DNA from 3 places in the Acidovorax sp. JHL-3 genome. Region 3 is predicted to be linked to each of the others. Evidence: predicted binding sites of a transcription regulator. Region 3 holds the regulator's gene; each other region holds the start of a gene.
What was found. Region 3 encodes sigma-54, which starts transcription at its own class of promoters, with help from an activator protein. Its sites were predicted from a motif close to TGGCANGNAANCTGCTTT; they were not measured.
Positions count from the first base shown of each region.

Region 1 (5,412 bases), 470 kb from region 3:
GCCGCCCCACACCATGTGGGCCATGGGGATGTAGCTGAAGGTGAACCACAGCACGGCAAAGATCAGCACGGCGGCGAACTTGATGCGCTCGGCAAACGATCCCACGATCAGCGCCACGGTGATGGCGGCAAAGGTGGACTGGAAGGCCACGAACACATATTCGGGAATGGTTGGCAGCAGGCCCGACAGCGTGTCTGACGCGATGCCCTTCAGGAAGATCTTGTCAAACCCTCCGAAGAACTGGCCCTCGCCGGCGAACGTCAGGCTGTAGCCATAAACGGCCCACAGCACGGTGATCAGCGCAAAGATCACGAACACCTGCACCAGCACCGACAGCATGTTCTTGGAACGGGCCAGGCCGCCGTAGAACAGTGCCAGGCCCGGAATGACCATCAGGATCACAAGCATGGTGGACGTGAGCATCCAGGCGGTGTCACCCGAGTCGAGCTTGGGCGCGGGTGCCGTGGGGGCCGCTTCGGCGGCTGCAACCGGTTCGGCTGCGGGCGCTGGGGCCTCGGCGGCGGGTGCAGCCACGGGGGCTGGCGCAGCGGCATCGGCCACCGGGGCGGCGATGGTGGTGTCGGCCGGGGCGGGTGCCTGGGCCAGGGACAGGGTTCCTGCGGACAGCAGACTCAGTCCCAGAATGAAGGAGGCAAGCAGTTTTTTCATGGCATGTACTCTCTGTGGGATGCAGCGGGCTTGGGGCCGTGCTTAAAGGGCTTCCTTGCCGGTTTCGCCGGTGCGAATGCGCACCACCTGCTCCAGGTGGCTGACGAAAATCTTGCCGTCGCCGATCTTGCCGGTGCGTGCAGCGCCTTCAATGGCTTCGATCACGCGGTCGACCAGCTCATCGTCCACGGCGGCCTCGATCTTCACCTTGGGCAGAAAGTCGACCACATACTCCGCGCCGCGGTACAGCTCGGTATGGCCCTTTTGGCGACCGAAGCCCTTGACCTCGGTGACCGTGATGCCCTGCACCCCGATGTCAGAGAGGGCTTCGCGCACTTCGTCGAGCTTGAAGGGTTTGATGATGGCTGTCACCATTTTCATTTTGAGTTCCTCCGATTGAGGGCACCGACAGGGCGCCCTCCGTTGATTACAGGGTTTTGGTGAGCGTGGCGATCACGCGGGTTTTGTTGACGGGGCCAAAAAAGTCTTTCTTGTTGGCGCCCACGATGGCAGCGCCCAGCGTGAGGCCGTCGCCAAAGTCATAGACACCACCGACGCTGTAATCCATGTAGTTGGGCACGCCTGCATCCTTGATGTCGCTGGAAAAGCGGGTGAAGCCCACCGAGGCCTTCAGCGTGACCTTGGACATCACTTCCTGTGCCACGGCGAAGCTCAGGTAGCCGGTGTTGCGGCCCTTGAGACCGGAGCCGGACTTGGCGCCCGCCCAGCCGAAATAGTCCTTGGACACCGTGTGCGCGTACTTGGCCGTGAGCGGGCCAAAAGTGGCGGCGCCATAGAGCTCGGTGGTGTTGCCACTGGTGTTGCCGGGATACAGATAGGCCAGCGCGCCCACATCCAGGTCCGCTCCGCCGACCTTGAACTTGTAGCCGCCGTAGACATCGGATTCCAGCGAGTTGCCAGACAGCCAGTTCACGCTGGAGTTCCAGTTGCCGACATACCAGCCAGAGTCGCCGAAGGCATAGTCAAAGCCACCCTGCACGGCGGGCTTGAAGGCACTGACCTTGCCTGTGTCCTGGTCCTGCCCCCGGAACTTGTAATTGCTGGTCAGACTGACATTGCCCGTGAGCTGGGCACTGGCCAGCATGGGCAGGGCGGCAATAAAGGCGACGCTCAAGAACTTGATGGATGCGCGGGTCATGGTTCCTCCGGTAGGTCTAAAGTGGGTACACACCGGTTAAGCACGGTCCGTGCCATGTCGCAAAACACCACGACGGCACGCCCTGCGCCCGTGGTCTGCATTCGCCCTTACATTGGTGGTGGCGCCGCGCCATCGCACCCGAGTGGTGCGCAGCACGGCCGCCAGACAACAACCATCCATCCACCGCACCTATCTGGGGAGAAAACCGCTCATGAGTCTTGCTTTGGTGCAAAGCCGCGCGCTTCTGGGGCTGCAGGCGCCCTCGGTCACCGTCGAGGTGCATCTGGCCAACGGGCTCCCCAGCTTCACCCTGGTCGGTCTGGCCGATGTGGAGGTGAAGGAGGCGCGCGAGCGCGTGCGCTCAGCGCTGCAGAACGCGGGGCTGGAGTTTCCGCACAACAAGCGCATCACCGTGAACCTGGCGCCGGCCGATCTGCCCAAGGACTCGGGGCGCTTTGACCTGCCCATCGCGCTGGGCATCCTGGCCGCCAGCGGACAGATCGACGCCAGCCGCCTGGCCGGCCATGAATTCGCTGGCGAGCTGTCGTTGTCCGGCCAATTGCGCCCCGTGCGCGGCGCCCTGGCCACCAGCCTGGCGCTGCGTGCCCACCAGGTGGCGGTGCGGCTGGTGCTGCCACCGGGCAGCGCCGAAGAAGCCGCCCTGGTGCCCGGTGCCCAGGTTTACCGCGCGCGCCACCTGCTGGATGTGGTGCGGCATTTTTTACCGGCAGGCGCCCAGGAGCCCATCGACGACAACGCTGCCACTGACGACGGCTGGTGCCTGCTGCAGCCCGCACCGCTGGCCACGCAAGCGGTCTATGCCGACCTTTCGGATGTCAAGGGCCAGGTGGTTGCCAAACGCGCACTCGAAATCGCGGCCGCCGGCGGGCACAGCCTGCTGATGATGGGGCCGCCGGGCTCGGGCAAGTCCATGCTGGCCCAGCGCTTTGCCGGGCTGCTGCCAGCCATGACCATGGAAGAGGCCCTGGAAAGCGCGGCAGTGGCCAGCCTGGCAGGCCGCTTTAGCGCCGCGCAGTGGGCGCAGCGGCCCACCAGCCAGCCCCACCACACCGCATCGGCCGTGGCGCTGGTGGGCGGGGGCTCCCCGCCGCAGCCCGGAGAAATATCACTCGCCCACCACGGGGTGCTGTTTCTGGACGAATTGCCAGAGTTTCCCCGTGCCGCGCTGGAAGCCCTGCGCGAGCCGCTGGAGACCGGGCGCATCACCATTGCGCGCGCCGCGCGGCGTGCGGAGTTTCCGGCGTGTTTTCAGATGGTGGCCGCCATGAACCCCTGCCCCTGTGGCTTTTTGGGGTCGGCGCAGCGCGCCTGCCGTTGCACGCCCGACCAGGTGGCGCGTTACCAGGGCAAGCTCAGCGGGCCGCTGCTCGATCGCATCGATCTGCATGTGGAGGTGCCTGCCTTGCCAGCCAACGACCTGCTGGACGCGCCAGCGGGCGAGGCCAGCGCCGCCGTGCGCGAGCGCGTAGCCCGCGCCCGCCAGGCGGCCATGGCACGCCAGGGCAAGTCCAACCAGGCGCTGCAGGGTCAGGAGATCGACACCCACACCGCCCTGGAGCCCGCTGCCACGCAGTTTCTGCAAACCGCCGCAGCCCGCCTGGGCTGGTCGGCCCGCAGCACGCACCGCACCCTGAAGGTGGCGCGCACCATTGCCGACCTGGCGGGCGCCACCAGCACGCAGGTGGCCCATGTGGCCGAGGCCGTGCAATACCGGCGCGTGCTGCGCAGCCCGGGCGCATGAAACATCCCCCCGGCCGCCGCGCGCGGCCCCCGGCCTGGCCTGCGCGCACGGGGAAAACCGCAGGAAAATGCTATTTAATAAATAGCTGCTTGCGCTTATCTATAAAGGGCTAGGGGCCAATTTCACTCATATTTCTCGAAAACCCCGAGGATTCGGTCGCTACACCCCGAGGTACTGGCGCCGCACGGCCAGGTCGGCCACCAGCGCCGCCATGGTGCTGTGGTGGCAGATCTGGCCCTTTTCGAGCACATAGGCGCGGTCGGCCACCGCCTCGGCAAAGTGCAGGTTCTGCTCGGACAGCAGCACGCTCACGCCCTGTGCCTTGAGTTGCAAAATGGTGCGAGCCATCTGCTCGACGATCAGCGGGGCCACGCCTTCAGACGGCTCATCGAGCAGCACCAGCAGCGGCTGGCCCATGAGGGTGCGCGCCACTGTAAGCATCTGCTGCTCGCCGCCACTCATGCGGCCGCCGGGCCGCTGGGGCATTTCACCCAGATTGGGAAACAGCGCAAACAGGCGCTCGGGTGTCCAGTGCGGCGCGGCGCTGCCGTCGGGCCAGTGGCGCGCGCCCTGGCGCCCCACTTCCAGGTTGTCGAGCACGCTCAGGTCGGTGAAGATGCGCCGCTCTTCGGGCACATAACCCAGCCCCATGCGCGCCACCTGGTAGGGCGCGCTGCGCGCAATGTCGCGCCCCAAAAATCGCAACTGCCCTCCCTGCTGAATCTCGCGGCGCACCTCCAGGCCCACGATGGCCTTGAGCGTGGTGGACTTGCCGGCACCGTTGCGGCCCATCAACGCCACGACCTCGCCGCGCCCCACCTGCAAATCCACGCCAAACAGCACCTGCGCTGCGCCATACCAGGCGGCCAGCCCCTGCACCTGCAGCAAAGGGGCCGACAAGGCGGACTGGGGCGTTGCGGTTGGCACAACCACGGATGCGCGGGCCGTCACGGCGCGCTCCCGCCCGTGGGCACATGACCGAACATGCTGCCGCTGCCCAGATACACCTGCTGCACCTGGGCGTTGTCGCGAATGGCCTGCGGCGTGCCCTCGGCCAGCAGGCGCCCGCGCGCCAGCACCATCACGCGGTCGGCGTGGGCAAACACCACATCCATGCTGTGCTCGGTGAACAGCACGCCCATCGCCCGCTCGCGCGCCAGTTGCTGCGTGAGCGCCATCAGCGCCAGGCGCTCCGCCGGGGCCATGCCGGCCGTGGGCTCATCCATCAGCAACAACCGGGGCGCGTGGGACAGCGCCATGGCCAGCTCCACCCGCTTCACGTCGCCATAGGCCAGCGCACTGCAGGGGCGCAGCGCCTGCGCCGCCATGCCCACCTGATCGAGCAGCGCCAGCGCATCGGCACGCCGGTGGTTCTGCGCGCGCGGCCAGAACGAAAACAGGCGCCGGTCAGCCGACAGCAGGGCCATCTGCACGTTTTCCACCACGGTGAGCGAGGCAAAGGTTTCAGCGATCTGAAAGGTGCGCCCTACGCCCTGCTGCCAGATGGCGCGCGGCGGCAGGCCGGCAATGTCCACCCCGGCCAGCTCGATGGTGCCCGCATCGGGCCGCAGCTGGCCGCCCACCATGTTGAAGGTGGTGGACTTGCCCGCGCCGTTGGGCCCGATCAGCGCCAGCATCTCGCCGGGCGCCAGCGCAAAATCCACGCCATCGACCGCCAGCACACCGCCAAAGGCCTTGCGCAGGCCAGTCACCTGCAGCAGTGGTGGCGCTGCGCTCATGGTGCGCTCCTGCGGGCCTGCCAGCGCAGGGCCAGAAGCCGTGCAAACCCTGCCAGCCCCTGCGGAAACAGCAGCACCAGCGC
Region 1 is NZ_JAFU01000001.1:973,347-978,758, reverse strand. Features, by position in the region: gene amt (ammonium transporter) at 1-669, opposite strand, end outside; gene glnK (P-II family nitrogen regulator) at 712-1,050, opposite strand; gene K226_RS0104440 (TorF family putative porin) at 1,097-1,828, opposite strand; gene K226_RS0104435 (YifB family Mg chelatase-like AAA ATPase) at 2,040-3,590, shown strand; gene K226_RS0104430 (ABC transporter ATP-binding protein) at 3,750-4,517, opposite strand; gene K226_RS0104425 (ABC transporter ATP-binding protein) at 4,538-5,329, opposite strand; gene K226_RS0104420 (ABC transporter permease) at 5,326-5,412, opposite strand, start outside.
Region 1: the regulator sigma-54 is predicted to act here: its motif matches at 1,866-1,883, upstream of K226_RS0104440 (TorF family putative porin).

Region 2 (5,412 bases), 140 kb from region 3:
GGAACTGGGCAAGCTGCTCAAGGCCCAACTGAAGTAATTCGGCCAGCGAGTGACTGGCGCCGTGGGCGCCACCGCAAGATAGCGGGAACCGTCAAAAAAAGAAGCGCCCGAAACCCTGGTTTCGGGCGCTTTTTGCATCCAGGCTGTCTTGGTTGGATGCAACGGCCAGACGCCCAATGCAGCCAAGGCGGTGACAAAAATGACACTCTGTTGTCTCTCTGTCGCCAGCAGTGTCAGAGGCATGCCGTTGTTGAGTGGCCATGACCTGAAAACATGTGCCGAATGCGGCCCGAACGCCGCATTCTGAGCGGGCGTAAAAATTGCTGTTCTCTGGACAGAGCAACCTGTGAGGTGGAGAGTTTTTCGATCATGCAAGCCCATCGCAATCAATGACGCCAGGCATTGCTACGCCTGCCACCGCACCAGTGCTGCCCAGCCAAGCACTCGTCTATGATGCGAGTCGCGATGCAAATGGGCCTGACATGGCAGCTTTCCCGCCAAGCGTGATAAAGCTTCCCGCTGTCCGGAACTCGGTACTTCCACCGTGTTCGGCTGCCTGACGACGCACGCGGCAACCTCCATGATCTACGAATTTTTCGCCCGTACCGACCGCGGACGGGTGCGCAACAACAACGAAGACTCCGTGGCCTTCGACCGCGATGCGCAAATTGCCGTTCTGGCGGATGGCATGGGTGGCTACAACGCCGGCGAAGTGGCCAGCGCCATGGCCACCACCTTCATTCGTACGGAAATGGCGCGCTGGCTCGCACATGCCGGCCAGAATGCGCAGAGCGCCGATGTCCGCAAGGCGCTTGAAATCTGCGTGGAAAACGCCAACCACGCCGTGCTGGGCGCCTCACTCTCCAATCCCCAATATGCAGGCATGGGCACCACGCTGGTTGTGGGCGTCTTTCGGGGCGAGCGGCTTATTCTGGGGCACATCGGCGACTCGCGCTGCTACCGCCTGCGCGATGGCGTGTTGCAGCAAATCACGCGCGACCATTCCTGGCTGCAGGAACAAGTGGATGCCGGCTTGATGACCCCCCAGCAAGCCGCCGTGTCCACCAATGGCAATCTGGTTACCCGTGCCCTGGGGGTCGAGCCCCATGTGCAAATGGAAGTGAACGAATTCCAGGTGGCGCCGAACGATTTGTTCCTCCTGTGCTCCGACGGCCTGACCGACATGGTGCCCGACGCCGATGTGGCGGACATGGTGCGCGCATCCCTGTCGCTGGAAGAAAAAACCAACCTGCTCGTCGATACCGCCAACGCACAGGGCGGGCGCGACAACATCAGTGTGCTGCTGGTGCAAACGGCGGCAGCGGGCGGCAAAAAACGAGGTTTCATGTCCCGATTGATCCGGGCTGCATGATGCCGCTCAACCCCACAACAATTCAACACACCAGGAGTGGATCATGCCCAGAATGATCGTTTCGATCGACAGCGTCGTCATCAAAGAGGTCGAGTTGACCAAGGAGCGCACCACGCTGGGCCGGCGCCCCTACAACGACATCGTCATCGACAACCTTGCCGTCAGCGGTGAGCACGCCGTCATCCACATGACCGACGATGGGGTGGAAATCGAAGACGTGGGCAGCACCAACGGCACCTATGTCAACGCCAAGGCCGTCACACGCCAAGAGCTACGCAACGGCGACATTATCGAAGTGGGCAAATACAAGATCCGCTTCCTGCAAGAGGCCGAGGGCGAAAATTTCGAGAAAACCTTGCTCTTCAAGCCCGGCATGGTTCCCCCGTCCATGGGGTTGCCCCGTGCCGCCGCCGCGGCGGCACCAACCCCGCCAGCAGCTGCGTTGCCCTCGGCGGTCATTCGCGTGATGTCGGGCGCGGCGGCCGGGCGCGAGGTGGCGCTGTCGAAGGTGGTCACCACCATCGGCAAGCCCGGTGTGGCTGTGGCCTCCATCACCAAACGCCACCACGGCCATGTGCTGGCGCACGTCGAAGGGCCCGACAGGCCCCTGCTCAACGGCATCCCCATGGGGGAGGCCCCCGTGCCTCTCAAGCATGGCGACCGCATCACCCTGGCAGGCACCGAGATGCAGTTCGAGCAAGGCTGATTCCCCGCTGGTATTTGCCGTGTGGGAGGGATGTTCGGGGTGTTACCCTTCGGGGTCTCAGCGGGCGGCATTGGTATAGCCCGCTTCAACTCCTGACAAGGCGGTGGCATGAAGGTTCGCGTGTTGGGATGCTCGGGTGCCATTGCGCAAGGTTGCCGCACCACCTCTTTTCTGATCGAGGGGCGTGTACTCATCGACGCAGGCACCGGCGTGGGCGACCTCACCCTCGAAGAAATGCGCCACATCGACCATGTGTTGCTCACGCATTCGCATCTGGACCATGTGGCAGCCCTGCCTCTGATGCTGGACGCCGTGTCGTCCCTGCGCAGCGCCCCGGTGCAAGTGCACGCCCTGCCCGCCACCATCGCCGCGCTGCAGGCCCATATTTTCAACAACGTCATCTGGCCGGATTTCAGCCGCATCCCCAGTGCCGCAGCGCCTTTCCTGATCTTCAAAGAGCTCGAAACCGCGCAAACGGTGCACCTCGCCGGCCTCGATATTGAGGTGCTGCCCGCCATCCACACCGTGCCCGCCGTGGGCTATGCCGTGCGCGGGCGCAGCGGCTGGTGGGTCTACAGCGGCGACACCGGGCCAAACCCCGCCTTCTGGCAACGCATCAACCAGTTGCCCGTGGCCATGCTGGTCATAGAAACCGCCTTCAGCAACCATGAAAGCGCCCTGGCGCAGCGCAGCCTGCACCTGGCGCCCCACACCCTGGCGCGGGAGCTGGCGCAACTCGCCCCCGGCAGGCAGTGCCCCATCTACATCACACACACCAAGCCGTCCGAGACGGAGCTGATCGTCGAGCAAGTCCGCCGCTTCGACGCCATCACGCACCCGGGCAGTGGTGAGCCGCATGACATTTCGTGGCTGCAGGCGGGGCAAGAGTTTGAGGTGTAGTGCACATCTGTTTTGATAGCTACTTGCGCTTGCTGCGTAAGGTCTACAGCCTGATATCCTATGCAAAAAATGCAAAGCTGAAAGCTCCCGCTCTCGCCGCGAACTTTGCAGGGCTGCGTTCCCCACACCGTTGTCACCAGAACTGGCGCAGCCCAGCCTGACCGAGTTTTTTTCTCAGCAGACATCGACCGGCCCGGCTTAACGAAACGCACCTGAGCGTCAAAGCAGCCGGCCGGATCACCGGCACCACTTCCCTCTGGCATGGCGATTCGCAAGCTGACCGCCCTCAAAGCGCATCAAACGCCCGATGTGTAAGCCGAAATTGCACTTCGTGACATACATGGCGTGACAAAAATGTCGCTCCGATGGCGGATGGACTAGGGGCTGTTACACAATCGCGTTTTCTGGCGTGCTTTGTAACCGTCAGGACGTGTTTGGTTGCGTGCAGTGACCTGGCACGGTTGCTGCTTTTATCGGTGCGAACCTGAAGAATCCTTCTGCAGGTTTTCAATTGCAATTGACTCCGAGGAGAATTTATGAAGCGTAATCTGCAAAAGGGTTTCACCCTGATCGAATTGATGATCGTTGTGGCGATCATCGGTATTCTGGCTGCCGTGGCGCTGCCTGCGTACCAGGACTACACCGTCCGCGCCAAGGTTTCGGAAATCATTCTGGCTGGCTCGTCCGCCAAGGTGGCCGTTGCTGAAGCTGCTCAAGTAAATGCAGCCATGCCTGCTGTGGCTAGCGTTACCATTGATACGCAAGTGTCGAAGTGGGTGTCTGGTGTTGGGTACAAATACACTGACGCATCTAATGCCGTCATCATTGCAGCTGCATCGTCTGCCGACGCAAAGCTGAGTGGCAAGGGCGTTGCTTTTGCGGGAGCCCTCCAAGGCAACGGGCAAGTCGTGTGGACTTGCCGTGCAGCAACAAGCGCCGATAACGCGAGTGGTGTTACCGTTTCCACCACGATGGAAGCCAAGTATCTGCCTGCTAGCTGCAAGTAATCTATCCGGCTTTGCTGAAAAGGCTCCTTTAGGGGCCTTTTTCTTTGGTCTATACCAACGAAGAAAAATTTGCTGCGGCAACAGGGTGATCAGGTGCGCTATTTATCCCCAGCTACCAGCGACATTTCGATGTGCGCTGGTAAAGATATTTTTACGAAGTTCTGGCTTGTTATTTGGGCCATCGGTTTGTCTTTGGGATGGCTCCTTCCCAATCACTACCTTCCCTGGCCCTCGTTTCATATGGAGGCGTGGGTCTCCCTCCTGTTGGCTGGTGCCGCTTTGGCGGTCGTGGTGCGAGCTCCGGGAAAAAGCACCCTGTCTAGTGCGGCACTGGTCGCATTGATCATGGTTGCCATGCCCTTCGTACAGTATGCAGCTGGGATGCAGGCGTTTGCAGGCACGGCTTGGGTTGCAACTGCCTATCTGCTCGGTTTTTTCCTGGCCATCGCGATCGGTATTCGCTGGGAGTCCGGTGCGCCTGGTCAGATGGCGGATGGGCTCTTCTTAGCAATAGGTATCGCCGCGATGTTTTCCGTAGGGTTGCAGTTTCATCAATGGCTCGAACTGGACCGACTGTTTCTTTGGGATATGGGTGCCACAGCTGGGCGCCCTTTCGCCAATTTTGGGCAACCTAATTTGTTAGCCACGTTTTTGATATGGGGGTTGTTAGCTGCAGGTTGGGCGGTTCAGCGCAACTACGTGAGTGGAGTGACGGGCGTAATTATCGCCCTCTATCTTTTGTTTGGGGTGGCTTTAACTGCTTCGCGCACGGCTTGGATTGCGATGGCGATTTTGATAGGCGCAACCTGGATGTGGCGCGGCATGTGGCGCAACCGATGGGCACCATGGACCATCGTTGCGCTGGGAGGATATTTTATTGGTTGCTTGCACGCAAAAGATTGGCTGCAAGAGTACTTGCTTCTCGGCGGCCAGACTGACTTGGTTCGCATGGCGACTGAAGTTCGCCCCCAGGCATGGGCACTATTCATTGATGCCGTTCAGCATAAACCATGGATCGGATACGGATGGGGGCAGATTGCAATGGCACATCTGCAGGTGGCTGTAAATAATTCACCTTTATACATTCTTTTTTCTAATTCTCACAACTTCTTCCTTGATCTCGTATTATGGAATGGTATTCCTATTGGTTTGCTACTGATCGGAATAATGATATTTTGGTTGTGGAGGCATTTTCGAGCAGCGAAAAAAATAGAAGATATTTTGCTCTTGTTATTATTGGTTGTAGTTGGCAACCACGCCCTGTTGGAATATCCCCTGTCATACGCCTATTTCCTCTTCCCAGCCGGCTTGCTGGTTGGTGCCCTAGATATGCGGTTGGGAGCGCAATTGTGGCATGTGGGTGGGCGTTGGATACTGTTCTCTGTCTGTGCCTTGTCAACGTGTCTTTTGGTGCTGATCGCACGTGA
Region 2 is NZ_JAFU01000001.1:650,070-655,481, reverse strand. Features, by position in the region: gene sucD (succinate--CoA ligase subunit alpha) at 1-37, shown strand, start outside; gene K226_RS0102985 (Stp1/IreP family PP2C-type Ser/Thr phosphatase) at 581-1,372, shown strand; gene K226_RS0102980 (FHA domain-containing protein) at 1,416-2,078, shown strand; gene K226_RS0102975 (MBL fold metallo-hydrolase) at 2,187-2,978, shown strand; gene K226_RS0102970 (pilin) at 3,515-3,985, shown strand; gene K226_RS0102965 (PglL family O-oligosaccharyltransferase) at 4,079-5,412, shown strand, end outside.
Region 2: the regulator sigma-54 is predicted to act here: its motif matches at 3,432-3,449, upstream of K226_RS0102970 (pilin).

Region 3 (5,412 bases):
CGCAAAGCGGCGCAGCATGCCGGCCGGGATGCGGCAGGCGATCTGCGCGGCCTCGATGGCGATGGTGCCGCTGCCGCAGCAGGGGTCGTACAGGGGCACGGGGTTGTCACCCAGGGGGTCCCAGCCACTGGCGGCAATCATGGCGGCGGCCAGGGTTTCTTTCAGCGGCGCGTCGCCCTTGTCTTCGCGCCAGCCGCGCTTGAACAGCGGCTCGCCACTGGTATCGATGTAGATCGTGGCCTCTTCGGTGGTCAGGTGCAGGTGGATGCGCACATCGGGCCACTGCGTGTTCACATCGGGGCGCACGCCGGTCTTGGCGCGAAAGCGGTCGGCCACGGCGTCCTTGACCTTGAGGCCCGCGAAATTGAGGCTCTGCAGCGGGCTGTGCTGCGCCGTCACCTCGACCTTGAAGGTCTGGCGCGTGGTGAACCAGATTTCCCAGGCCACGTCGCTGGCGGCGGCATACAGGTCGTTTTCAGAGCGGTAGGGGCGGTGCGCCAGTTGCACCAGCACGCGCTGGGCCAGGCGGCTGTGCAGGTTGAGCAGCAGCGCATCGCGCCACGAGGCCCGCAGCAGCACGCCGCCCCGCCCCGTGAGCAGGTCTTGCCCCGTGAGGCCGGTGATGGCGTGCACTTCGTCAGCCAGATAGCTCTCGACACCAGCGGCGCACGGCAGGAAAAGTTGGAGTTGGTTCATAGACAGGGCAAAAGGATACGCGCCTACGGCTGGGCGGCAGAAACAGGTGGGCGGCTGAGCAGCGCGCGGATGTGTGCGGGCAGCAGCGCCACCTTGCGATCGGACTTGTTGATGAAGACGATGCCGGTCTTGCCGCGTGCCACTTCGCGGCCCTGCGATTTTTCGGTCATGCGAAACACCAGGTCAAAGCCGTAGGGGTTGAAATCGGCGGGAGTCATCTCCACACGCATGGTCTCGCCATGAAAGCCCTCGGATTTGTACTGCGCCACGATGTCGCCCACCACGATGGCCAGGCCGCCCACATCCGCCTCGGGATAGCCCTGCGCCTGGAAAAAGCGCACGCGCGCCTCGGACACCAGGCTGAGCAGTTGGGCATTGTCCAGGTGCCCGCCCTGGTTCACATGGCTGATGTAGATCTGCATCTCGGTCGAAAAGACAAAGTGGGCAGGAAGATCGAAAACGATGCGGGCCATGGCGTGAGAGACAAGTAAAAAACAGAACAAAGGGATGACAAACGGCAGCTGACAGACGCACAGCCCACGCGCTCGGCGGGAAAAAACGTCTACAGCGCCTTGCGCAGGTTGGCCGGCGCGATTTTGAGCGCCTCGCGGTATTTGGCCACGGTGCGGCGCGCGCACTCGATGCCCTGCTCCTTGAGCATCTCGGCAATCTGGCTGTCGGACAAGGGTTTGGCGGGGTTTTCGGCGGCAACGAACTGCTTGATGAGCGCGCGCACCGCCGTGCTCGATGCGTTGCCGCCGGTCTCGGTGCCCAAGCCCGAGCCAAAGAAGTATTTCAGCTCGTAGGTGCCGATCGGCGTGGCCATGTATTTAGCGGTGGTCACGCGGCTGATGGTGGATTCGTGCAGGCCCAGTTCGTCGGCAATGTCGCGCAGCACCAGCGGGCGCATGGCCAGCTCTCCATGGGTGAAAAAGCTCTTTTGCCGCTCGACGATGGCGCGCGAGACGCGCAGGATGGTGTCAAAGCGCTGCTGGATGTTCTTGATGAACCAGCGCGCCTCCTGCAGGCGCTGCTGCATGCCCTGGTGGCCCTCGCCGCCCTTGTGCCCGCGCAGGGCGCCCGCATAGATGTCGTGCACGCGCAGGCGCGGCATCACATCGGGGTTGAGGCTGACGATGAAGTTGTGCTGGCCATCGCGACCATTGGCGCGCCCGGCTTTGCGCACGATGACATCGGGCACGATGATGTTGCGCTCTACATCGGCAAAGCGGCGGCCGGGGCGCGGCTCCAGGCGGGCGATCAGCGCCATGGCGGCGCGGGTGCGCTCTTCGCCATCGCCGCACAGCTGCGTCAGCCGGCGGATGTCGCGGCGGGCCAGCATCTCCAGCGGCTGCTGGCAGATGCGCAGCGCGGTCTGCACGGCGTCGGGGTCGATCGCGCTGCCTTCGTCGGCGGCCAGGGCCTTGAGTTGCAGCGTGAGGCACTCGGCCAGGTTGCGCGCGCCCACGCCCACCGGCTCCAGGCTTTGCAGCAGGCGCTGCGCCACGGTGAAGCGGTGCACCAGCTCGTCGATCTGCTCCAGGTTGCCCTCGCCAGCCAGTCCCGTGGCCAGCTCTTCGAGGGGCTCTTCGAGGTAGCCGTCGTCGTTGAGCGATTCGATCAGAAAGCGCAGCGCGGCGCGGTCGATCTCCGACAGGCGCAGCGCCAAGGCCTGGCGGTGCAGGAAGGACGTGAGTGACTCGTGCGAGCGGGCCAGCTCGGTGGCATCGGCTTCGTCGCCCTCGGAGTCATTGCGGTTGCGCGCGGGTGCGTCGCCCCCCCACTCGGCGTCGTTGGGTGCCATTTCCACGGTGCCGTCGCCGCTCCAGTCGGGCTCGTCCGCGCTGGCGCTGGGCGTTTCAGCATCATTTTGGCCTTCAGCGCTTGTGCTGCTTGCGCTAACAGCTCCTGAAAATATAGCGTCATCGGCGCTGTAATCGTCGGTCTGCGCGGGGGTGTCGGCCGCTTCAAGACCAAACTCTTCGCGTGGGGCTTCTTCGGGCGTGCGCTCGAGAAACGGGTTCTCGTCGAGCATCTGCTCGACTTCCTGCGAGAGTTCGAGCGTGGACAACTGCAACAGCCGGATGGATTGCTGCAGCTGCGGCGTAAGCGACAGGTGCTGCGAGACGCGCAGCGAAAGACCAGGTTTCATCACATCCTGAAATGTTCACCCAGGTACACCCGACGCACCTCGGCGTTGTCGACGATTTCGGACGGGGTGCCCTGGGCCAGGACGCGGCCGTCGCTGATGATGAAGGCGTGGTCGCAGATGCCCAGGGTTTCGCGCACGTTGTGGTCGGTGATCAGCACGCCGATGCCGCGCGCCTTGAGGAAACCGATGATGCGCTGGATCTCGATCACCGCGATGGGGTCGATGCCGGCAAAGGGCTCATCGAGCAGGATGAAGCGGGGCTGGGTGGCCAGGGCACGGGCGATCTCGACCCGGCGGCGCTCACCACCCGACAATGCCAGGGCCGGCGAGTCGCGCAAATGGTCCACGCGCAACTCCTGCAGCAAGGACGTGAGGCGCTCTTCGATTTGCGCCCGGCCCAGCGGCTTGCCGTCATCGCCCCGCTGCAGCTCCAGCACGGCGCGCACGTTCTCTTCGACGTTGAGCTTGCGAAAGATCGATGCCTCTTGCGGCAGGTAAGACAGCCCCAGGCGCGAGCGCCGGTGGATGGGCATGTCGGCCACCGAATGGCCATCGATGCGGATATCGCCCCCGTCGCAGCGCACCAGGCCCACGATCATGTAGAACGAGGTGGTCTTGCCAGCGCCATTGGGCCCGAGCAAACCCACCACTTCGCCCTTTTGCACAACCAGCGACACGTCCTTGACGACCTTTCGGCTGCCATAGGATTTTTCGAGGTGCTCCACTTCCAGGCGGCTGCCCGCCTGGGTATCTGGGTCTTGATTCACTGTCGCAGCACTCACTTGCTCGCACCGCCGAGGGAATTGCTGGGACGCAGCACCGGCCCGCTGGCTGCATTGGCCGGAGCGGCAGCGCCGGAAGGCTGTTCTTTGGGTGACAGCACGGCACGCACCCGCCCGCCCGCAGCAGGCGCATCGCCCGCCCCGCTGGCGGCCGCCTTTTTCTGGCCATCCACCGTGAAAACGTCGGTGAGGTTGTTGTACACAATGACGGCGCCCGAAAGCTCGTCGGTCACCACGGATTCGCGGTAGCGGCGCATCTCGGCGCGGGTGATGAAGCGCACGTTGTCGGCCTTGCCGTCGTACTCGATGACTTCGCTCTCGCCTTCTATGAACTCGTCGGGTGCGCCCGCCACGGTGTCGCGCTTTTGCCGGAAGAATGCGCGCTTGCCAGGCTCGGCCGTGACAACGCCGTACTGGTAGCCATCGGCATCCTGGCGCACATCCAGCCGCGCCCCGCGCAGCACGATGGAGCCCTTGGTCATGACCACCCGGCCCGTGAAGACGCTGGTTTGCTTGAGTTCATCGTGGCGCAACGCATCGGCCTCGATGTTCATGGGTTTGTTGCGGTCGGCCTTTTCGGCCTGGCCCACGCCAGGGGCGCAGGCAAGGGCGGTCAGCAGCAGGATCGGGAGGAGGCTTTTTTTCATGAGGCACGAATCTTGCACTCATTGTAGCCATGCACCGGTGCCATCGCCCATAAAAAAGCCCGCTGGCGCGGGCTTCTCGGGAGCGGGTTGCGCAATCAGCCCTTGCGTGCCACGCCCGCCAGATGCTCCACCACCTGCAGCACGGTCTGCATGCTGCCAGCCATGGTGCCATCGGTATAGAACCGGCCGGCAACGCCCATCGACGGCACGCCTTCCACGCCGTAGCCCTCTTGCAACGCCGTGGCACGACGCACCTGGCTGGCCACCGTGAAAGAGCTGTACATCTCCTTGAACTTGGCGATGTCCACCCCCTGCTGGGCCACCCAGGCGAAGATTTCATCGTCCTTGGCCAGCTTTTGCTTTTCAACGTGGATGGCGCGGAATACCTTGCCATGCACGGTATCGAGCTTGCCCATGCCTTCCAGCGTGAAATACAGCTTTTGCTGTGGCACGAAGCTGGCATTGAACGCCACCGGGATGCGACGGATGCTCAGATCCTTGGGAGCGGCCTTGATCCAGGACTCCAGCGCTGGCTCGAATGCGTTGCAGTGCGAGCAGCTGTACCAGAAAAACTCGATCACATCCACCTTGCCAGCAGGCGCATCGGGCGTCAGCGGCTTGGCGAGCCTGGTGTAATCCTTGCCCTCCTTGAACTGGCGCGCCTGCGCCATGGCCGGCGTGGCCAGTGGCAAGGTCAGGGCGGAAGCGGCAACCACCGAAGCGGTGGACAGGGAAAACTCGCGGCGTTTCATAACAGGGACACTCCTTGTTCGGGTCTGGAGGTGTGAGCACTCCCCCATGAAAAAGTTCAGACAATGGCGATGGGCTTTGCTGCTTTAGCGCTGTACGCGCACCATCGCGGACTCTACGCCCGCGCCTTCCAGCTTTTCCTTGAGCTGCTCGGCGTCGTCGCGCTTGGAAAAAGGGCCCACGCGCACACGGTACACGGTGCGGCCATTCTGCTCACGCTCGCTCACGCGGGCTTCCCAGCCCAGCATGGCCAGCTTGGCGCGCTGGGCATCGGCCCCCGCCTGGTTGGGGAACGCTCCGGCCTGCACGAAATAATCAAACGGATCCACCGCCGCCGACTTGGCCTTGGCCAGATCGCCCAGCGGGTCTGCCGAGGCGGCGGGTT
Region 3 is NZ_JAFU01000001.1:507,919-513,330, forward strand. Features, by position in the region: gene K226_RS0102300 (class I SAM-dependent RNA methyltransferase) at 1-696, opposite strand, end outside; gene K226_RS0102305 (thioesterase family protein) at 720-1,169, opposite strand; gene K226_RS0102310 (RNA polymerase factor sigma-54) at 1,259-2,848, opposite strand; gene lptB (LPS export ABC transporter ATP-binding protein) at 2,848-3,630, opposite strand; gene lptA (lipopolysaccharide transport periplasmic protein LptA) at 3,627-4,277, opposite strand; gene K226_RS0102325 (thiol:disulfide interchange protein DsbA/DsbL) at 4,373-5,029, opposite strand; gene K226_RS0102330 (SPOR domain-containing protein) at 5,114-5,412, opposite strand, start outside.